Regions from separate parts of the Streptomyces sp. NPDC059957 genome, predicted to be linked through region 2. Evidence: predicted binding sites of a transcription regulator. Region 2 holds the regulator's gene; each other region holds the start of a gene.
The links. Region 2 encodes HrcA, which represses chaperone genes, less so after heat shock. Its sites were predicted from a motif close to TTNGCACTCNGNNNNNCNGAGTGCNAA; they were not measured.
Positions count from the first base shown of each region.

Region 1 (2,266 bases), on a different contig from region 2:
GTCGCCGGCCTGCAGGACGCCGGTCCGGTCGGCGTCGCCGGCGGCGGCGGTGGCGCGGCGGGTGAGGGCGCGGAGGCGGGCGGCGAGGACGACGAAGGAGAACGGTTTCGTCAGGTAGTCGTCCGCGCCCGAGTCCAGGCCCTCGGCCTCGTCGTACTCGCCGTCCCTGGCGGTCAGCATCAGCACGGGGGTGGCGACGCCGTGGGAACGCATCCGGGTGCAGATCTCGTAGCCCGAGAGGCCGGGGAGCATCAGGTCGAGGAGGACCACGTCGTACGGACCTCCGGTGAGGGCCAGGTCCAGGCCGCGGTGGCCGTCGTGGGCGAGGTCGACCCAGTGGCCGTCGGCGGAGAGGCCGCGCCGCAGTGAATCGGCGAGGCTGACTTCGTCTTCGACGACCAGGATCCGCATGCCCCAAGCCTCACATACCGGGCACCACTCCCCTTCTCGACGCGGAGCTCGCACCGCTGCGCGGGCTTCGCCCCGCTGCACCGGACTCCGTCCGGTGGCGGCCGGTCGGGGCTGCCGCCACCGCCGTCCCGGCGTGGGCCCGGTGGGCGGGTGGCGGCTGGGTTCGGCCCTGCGGGGCGAAGTCCCCTACCCGCCCTTCCACCGTTCCCAGGGCCGGCCCTGCCCCGGTCCTCAAACGCCGGACGGGCTGAAGCGCCGAACCCCGGGCTGCGCCCGGCCCCCTGGGGCTCGTCGGCGGGGCTGGATTTGGCCGGACGGCCGAAAAGAAGACCACCCCCAACCGGGGGTGAATGCTTGCCCGGGCGGGGGTCGATGGCCTACCCGGCCGGGGTCGGGAGGGGAGCCCCCGGCCCCACCCGCCGCCCGGCACCGACACAGGCCACCCCCAGCCCCTCCGGCGTTTGAGGAGCAGGGGTCCGGGGACTGGTCCCCGGCAGCGCTGCCGGGGGATTCGGGGGCCCGGGGGTGCCCCCGAGGGTGCGGGATCCGGGGCCCGCACAGGCGGCCCCGGCTGCGAAACCAGCGGCGCGTATTGGCACTCCGCTTGACCGAGTGCTAATCCCCGGAATAGTCTCGCGTCTGGCACTCACCCCTGGTGAGTGCCAACACAGCGACAGGCAGGTCCGGCACCCGCGACGACGGATCGACCTGGTCGCCACCTCAGACAATTAACCCCGGATCTCCGAAGCGGAAGGTCAGATCGTGACGACCACCAGCTCCAAGGTTGCCATCAAGCCGCTCGAGGACCGCATTGTGGTCCAGCCGCTCGACGCCGAGCAGACCACGGCCTCTGGCCTGGTCATCCCGGACACCGCGAAGGAGAAGCCCCAGGAGGGCGTCGTCCTCGCCGTGGGTCCGGGTCGCTTCGAGGACGGCCAGCGTCTCCCGCTGGACGTCACCGTCGGCGACGTCGTCCTGTACTCCAAGTACGGCGGCACCGAAGTGAAGTACAACGGCGAGGAGTACCTCGTCCTCTCGGCCCGCGACGTGCTCGCGATCGTCGAGAAGTAATCACTTCTCCAGTTTTGCTTTGAGCTACGCCCCTGGTCACCCCTGCTGATGCCGGGCGGCGAGGGGCGTAGTTCGTTCTTGACAGGCGGTCGCGGTGAGCGGCCGGGGATAGCAACGAGAGGGCTGAACCGCTCCCATGCCGAAGATTCTCAAGTTTGACGAGGACGCCCGTCGCGCCCTTGAGCGTGGCGTCAACAAGCTTGCCGACACCGTGAAGGTGACGATCGGTCCCAAGGGCCGCAACGTCGTCATCGACAAGAAGTTCGGCGCTCCCACCATCACGAACGACGGTGTCACCATCGCGCGTGAGGTCGAGCTCGACGACCCGTACGAGAACCTTGGCGCGCAGCTCGTCAAGGAGGTCGCGACCAAGACCAACGACGTCGCGGGTGACGGCACCACCACCGCCACCGTCCTGGCGCAGGCGCTGGTCCGCGAGGGTCTGCGCAACGTCGCCGCGGGTGCTTCCCCGGCCGCCCTGAAGAAGGGCATCGACGCCGCGGTCAAGGCCGTGTCCGAGGAGCTCCTCGCGACCGCCCGTCCGATCGAGGACAAGTCCGACATCGCCGCCGTGGCCGCGCTCTCCGCGCAGGACCAGCAGGTCGGTGACCTCATCGCCGAGGCGATGGACAAGGTCGGCAAGGACGGTGTCATCACCGTCGAGGAGTCCAACGCCTTCGGCCTGGAGCTCGAGTTCACCGAGGGCATGGCCTTCGACAAGGGCTACCTGTCCCCGTACATGGTCTCCGACCAGGAGCGTATGGAGGCCATCCTCGATGACCCG
Region 1 is NZ_JBHWMB010000037.1:24,336-26,601, forward strand. It holds gene ACFWBW_RS24160 (response regulator transcription factor) at 1-411, opposite strand, end outside; gene groES (co-chaperone GroES) at 1,174-1,482, shown strand; gene groL (chaperonin GroEL) at 1,619-2,266, shown strand, end outside.
Region 1: groES (co-chaperone GroES) is a predicted target of HrcA. The motif match lies at 1,004-1,030, and genes of this name have one in related genera.

Region 2 (2,266 bases):
GGTCGTGCCGAAGGCGGCCTCGTCCAGTTCCAGGTCGAGGCGGATCATGGCGTCCTGGCCGCGGCGCGTCCGCGAGCGCGGTCCGCGCTGCGAGGACTGGCCGAAGAAGGCGTCCATGATGTCGGAGAAGTTGCCGAAGCCACCCGCTCCGAAGCCGCCGGCCCCGCCGCCGCCCGAGGAGGACAGCGGGTCGCCGCCGAGGTCGAAGACCTGCTTCTTCTGCGGGTCCGAGAGGACCTCGTAGGCGGCGTTGATCTCCTTGAAACGCTCTTGCGTCTTGGGATCAGGGTTCACATCCGGGTGCAGCTCGCGCGCGAGCCGCCGGAATGCCTTCTTGATCTCGTCCTGCGATGCGTCGCGGCGCACGCCGAGAACGGCGTAGTAGTCCGTGGCCACTTACGACTCCGCCAGGATCTGTCCGACGTAACGTGCCACTGCGCGTACCGCTCCCATCGTTCCGGGGTAGTCCATGCGGGTCGGTCCGACCACGCCGAGTTTGGCGACTGCTTCGCCGCCCGAACCGTAGCCGACCGAGACGACGGACGTGGAGTTCAGTCCCTCGTAGGCATTCTCATGCCCGATCTTTACGGCCATTCCCGACTCACTGGCCTCGCCCAGCAGCTTGAGGAGCACGACCTGCTCCTCCAGCGCTTCGAGCACCGGCCTGATCGTCAGGGGAAAATCGTGTCCGAAGCGGGTGAGGTTGGCGGTGCCGCCGATCATCAGCCGCTCCTCCGCCTCCTCGACCAGCGTTTCGAGGAGGGTGTCGAGGACGGCTCGCACCGTCACCCGGTCCTCGTTCTCGAAGGACTCCGGAAGGTCCTGCACCAGCGGCGGCACGTCGGTGAACCGGCGGCCGACGACACGGCTGTTGAGGCGGGCCCGCAGGTCCGCGAGCGAGGCCTCCCCGAAGGGGGTCTGGCAGTCGACGAGCCGCTGCTCGACCCGGCCGGTGTCCGTGATGAGGACGAGCATCAGGCGGGCCGGGGCCAGCGCGAGCAGTTCCACGTGCCGGACGGTGGACCGGGTCAGCGACGGGTACTGGACGACGGCGACCTGCCGGGTGAGCTGCGCGAGCAGCCGCACCGTACGGCCGACGACGTCGTCGAGGTCCACGGCCCCGTCGAGGAAGTTCTGGATGGCCCGGCGCTCGGGCGTCGACAGCGGTTTGACCCCCGCCAGCCTGTCGACGAAGAGGCGGTAGCCCTTGTCGGTGGGGATCCGGCCGGCGCTGGTGTGGGGCTGCGCGATGTAGCCCTCGTCCTCCAGCACGGCCATGTCGTTGCGCACGGTGGCGGGCGAGACGCCGAGCCGGTGCCGCTCGGTGAGCGCCTTGGAGCCGACCGGCTCCTCCGTCCCGACGTAGTCCTGGACGATGGCGCGCAGCACTTCGAGTCTGCGTTCGCTGAGCATCGCGCACACCTCCATCGTTTCCGTCGTTCGCGGCTTCGGCAGGCTCTGCCTGCTGGCACTCTGAGCGTTCGAGTGCCAGAGATCCCCCGGTCAGTGTACGGCGGGCTGGTACACCCGTAGCAAGGGCGGCCCGCCAAGGTAGCGTCGCGGCATGGACGTGCGTTGGGAAGAGGCAGGCTGGGAACGGCTCACCGGTCGAGCCGGACGCAAGCGGCTGCCGGTGTGGGACTGCACCGTGGGACTGGTGGTGGGCGAGGATTCGGCCCTCCTGATCGACCCCGGATCCTCTCTTCGGGAGGGCTCGCTGGTGCGGGCCGAGGCGGAGCGGCTGGCGGGCCGCCGCGTGACCCATCTCGCATTCACACACGGACATTTCGACCACGTACTGGGGGGTGCGGCCTTCGCGGGGGCGGAGGTCTACGGCCCGGTCGGGCTGGACGCCGTGCTCTCGACGGGCCGGGAGGAGCTGCGCGAGGACGCGGTCCGGCAGGGGCTGGCGGAGGCCGAGGCGGCCGAGGCCGCGGACCTGCTGGTGGTCCCCCGGCACCTGGTGTCGGGCGAGTGGACGCTCGACCTGGGCGGGGCGCAGGTGCTGCTGGCGAACGTGGGACCCGGGCACACCGGGCACGATCTGGCCGTCTTCGTACCCGGAGCGCGCGAGGTGGTCTTCTGCGGGGACCTGGTCGAGGAATCGGGCGAACCGCAGGCGGGTCCGGACGCGGTGCCCGGGCAGTGGCCGGCGGCCCTGGACCGGCTCCTCGCCCTGGGCGGGGACGACGCTCTGTACGTACCGGGTCACGGAGCGGTGGTCGACGCGGCCTTCGTCCGTGCCCAACGCGACACACTGGCAGCC
Region 2 is NZ_JBHWMB010000058.1:11,874-14,139, forward strand. It holds gene dnaJ (molecular chaperone DnaJ) at 1-396, opposite strand, end outside; gene hrcA (heat-inducible transcriptional repressor HrcA) at 397-1,413, opposite strand; gene ACFWBW_RS30635 (MBL fold metallo-hydrolase) at 1,565-2,266, shown strand, end outside.

Region 3 (2,266 bases), on a different contig from region 2:
AACGGAGGGGGCAATTCTGCTTGGTTGGGCGCGGTAGGGTTGGGGAAGTCCCCTCCGCTGTTCTTGCCCGCCGCATATGAGCGGGCCGCGCGAGGGTTGACATTGAGTCAACATGCAAGTGCGCTATGGGTCGTTGGCCTGGTTTGCCCGGCCCGAGTTGCCCAGGAATATTCCGGGTTTTCACCCTATTTCAATCTTTTGCCGTGTCCAGAATTCTCGTCGGAATGACCTGTTGCAGACAGCAGCGGTGCGGATACATTCAGCCCCGGTCGAGGCGTTCCGGCGCAAGTTCTGACCCGGGACCGCGAAGTGCGGTCCTGCGCAAGGGCCAGTAATAGGGGAGTTAGGCATGGCTCAGGGCACCGTCAAGTGGTTCAACGCGGAGAAGGGCTACGGCTTCATCGCGGTCGACGGTGGTGCGGATGTGTTCGTCCACTACAGCGCCATCCAGATGGACGGGTACCGCACCCTTGAAGAGGGTCAGCGGGTCGAGTTCGAGATCTCGCAGGGCCAGAAGGGTCCGCAGGCGGACATGGTCAAGCTCGCCGCCGGCTAGTCCGAACGCGATCGATCGACCACCGACACGTACGGGGCCGCGCACAGCGGCCGCGCACGACGGCACAACGGCATATGTACGAGGGGCCCACATCCTGGACACGGGATGCGGGCCCCTCGTGCGTGGCGGTTCCGGCGCCCTTGCGGCGCCTGGGTGTTCATCCCGGGTTGCCCGAAGCCGCTTGCACTCGGGGTGGTCGAGTGCTAATCATTGGCGTTAGCACTCTCCAGGTGAGAGTGCTACCTATACGAGGACCGGGTCAGTGAGGCCCGCAGGGTCCGGCGGGAAGAAACCGCCGGGCACGCAGGCCGTCCGTCGCGGGCGCGGGCGCGGTCCGGGAGCAATCCACCGCTGTCCGGGAGGACCACTTCAGATGGCCAAGATCATTGCGTTCAACGAGGAGGCCCGGCGCGGTCTCGAGCGAGGCATGAACCAGCTCGCCGACGCCGTCAAGGTCACCCTTGGCCCCAAGGGTCGCAACGTCGTCCTTGAGAAGAAGTGGGGCGCCCCCACGATCACCAACGATGGTGTCTCCATCGCCAAGGAGATCGAGCTCGAGGACCCGTACGAGAAGATCGGCGCCGAGCTGGTCAAGGAAGTCGCCAAGAAGACGGACGACGTCGCCGGCGACGGTACGACCACCGCCACCGTCCTCGCCCAGGCGCTCGTCCGCGAGGGCCTGCGCAACGTGGCCGCCGGTGCGAACCCGATGGCCCTCAAGCGCGGTATCGAGAAGGCCGTCGAGGCCGTCTCCGCCGCCCTGCTGGCGCAGGCCAAGGATGTCGAGACCAAGGAGCAGATCGCTTCCACGGCCTCCATCTCCGCCGCCGACACCCAGATCGGCGAGCTCATCGCCGAGGCCATGGACAAGGTCGGCAAGGAAGGCGTCATCACGGTCGAGGAGTCGCAGACCTTCGGCCTGGAGCTCGAGCTCACCGAGGGCATGCGCTTCGACAAGGGCTACATCTCGGCGTACTTCGCCACCGACATGGAGCGCATGGAGTCGTCCCTCGACGACCCGTACATCCTGATCGTCAACTCCAAGATCGGCTCGGTCAAGGACCTGCTGCCGCTCCTGGAGAAGGTCATGCAGTCCGGCAAGCCGCTGCTGATCATCGCCGAGGACGTCGAGGGCGAGGCGCTCTCCACCCTCGTCGTCAACAAGATCCGCGGCACCTTCAAGTCCGTCGCCGTCAAGGCTCCGGGCTTCGGCGACCGCCGCAAGGCCATGCTCGGCGACATCGCCATCCTCACGGGCGGCACGGTCATCTCCGAGGAGGTCGGCCTCAAGCTCGAGAACGCCGGTCTCGACCTGCTCGGCCGCGCCCGCAAGGTCGTCATCACCAAGGACGAGACGACCATCGTCGACGGCTCCGGTGACAGCGACCAGGTCCAGGGCCGCGTCAACCAGATCCGCGCCGAGATCGAGAACTCCGACTCGGACTACGACCGCGAGAAGCTGCAGGAGCGCCTGGCGAAGCTCGCCGGCGGTGTCGCGGTCATCAAGGCCGGCGCCGCGACCGAGGTCGAGCTCAAGGAGCGCAAGCACCGCATCGAGGACGCCGTTCGCAACGCGAAGGCGGCCGTCGAAGAGGGCATCGTCGCCGGTGGTGGCGTGGCCCTGCTGCAGGCCTCCTCGGTCTTCGAGAAGCTCGAGCTCACCGGCGACGAGGCGACCGGCGCCAACGCCGTCAAGCTCGCGCTGGAGGC
Region 3 is NZ_JBHWMB010000015.1:127,890-130,155, forward strand. It holds gene ACFWBW_RS13245 (cold-shock protein) at 350-556, shown strand; gene groL (chaperonin GroEL) at 930-2,266, shown strand, end outside.
Region 3: groL (chaperonin GroEL) is a predicted target of HrcA. The motif match lies at 737-763, and genes of this name have one in related genera.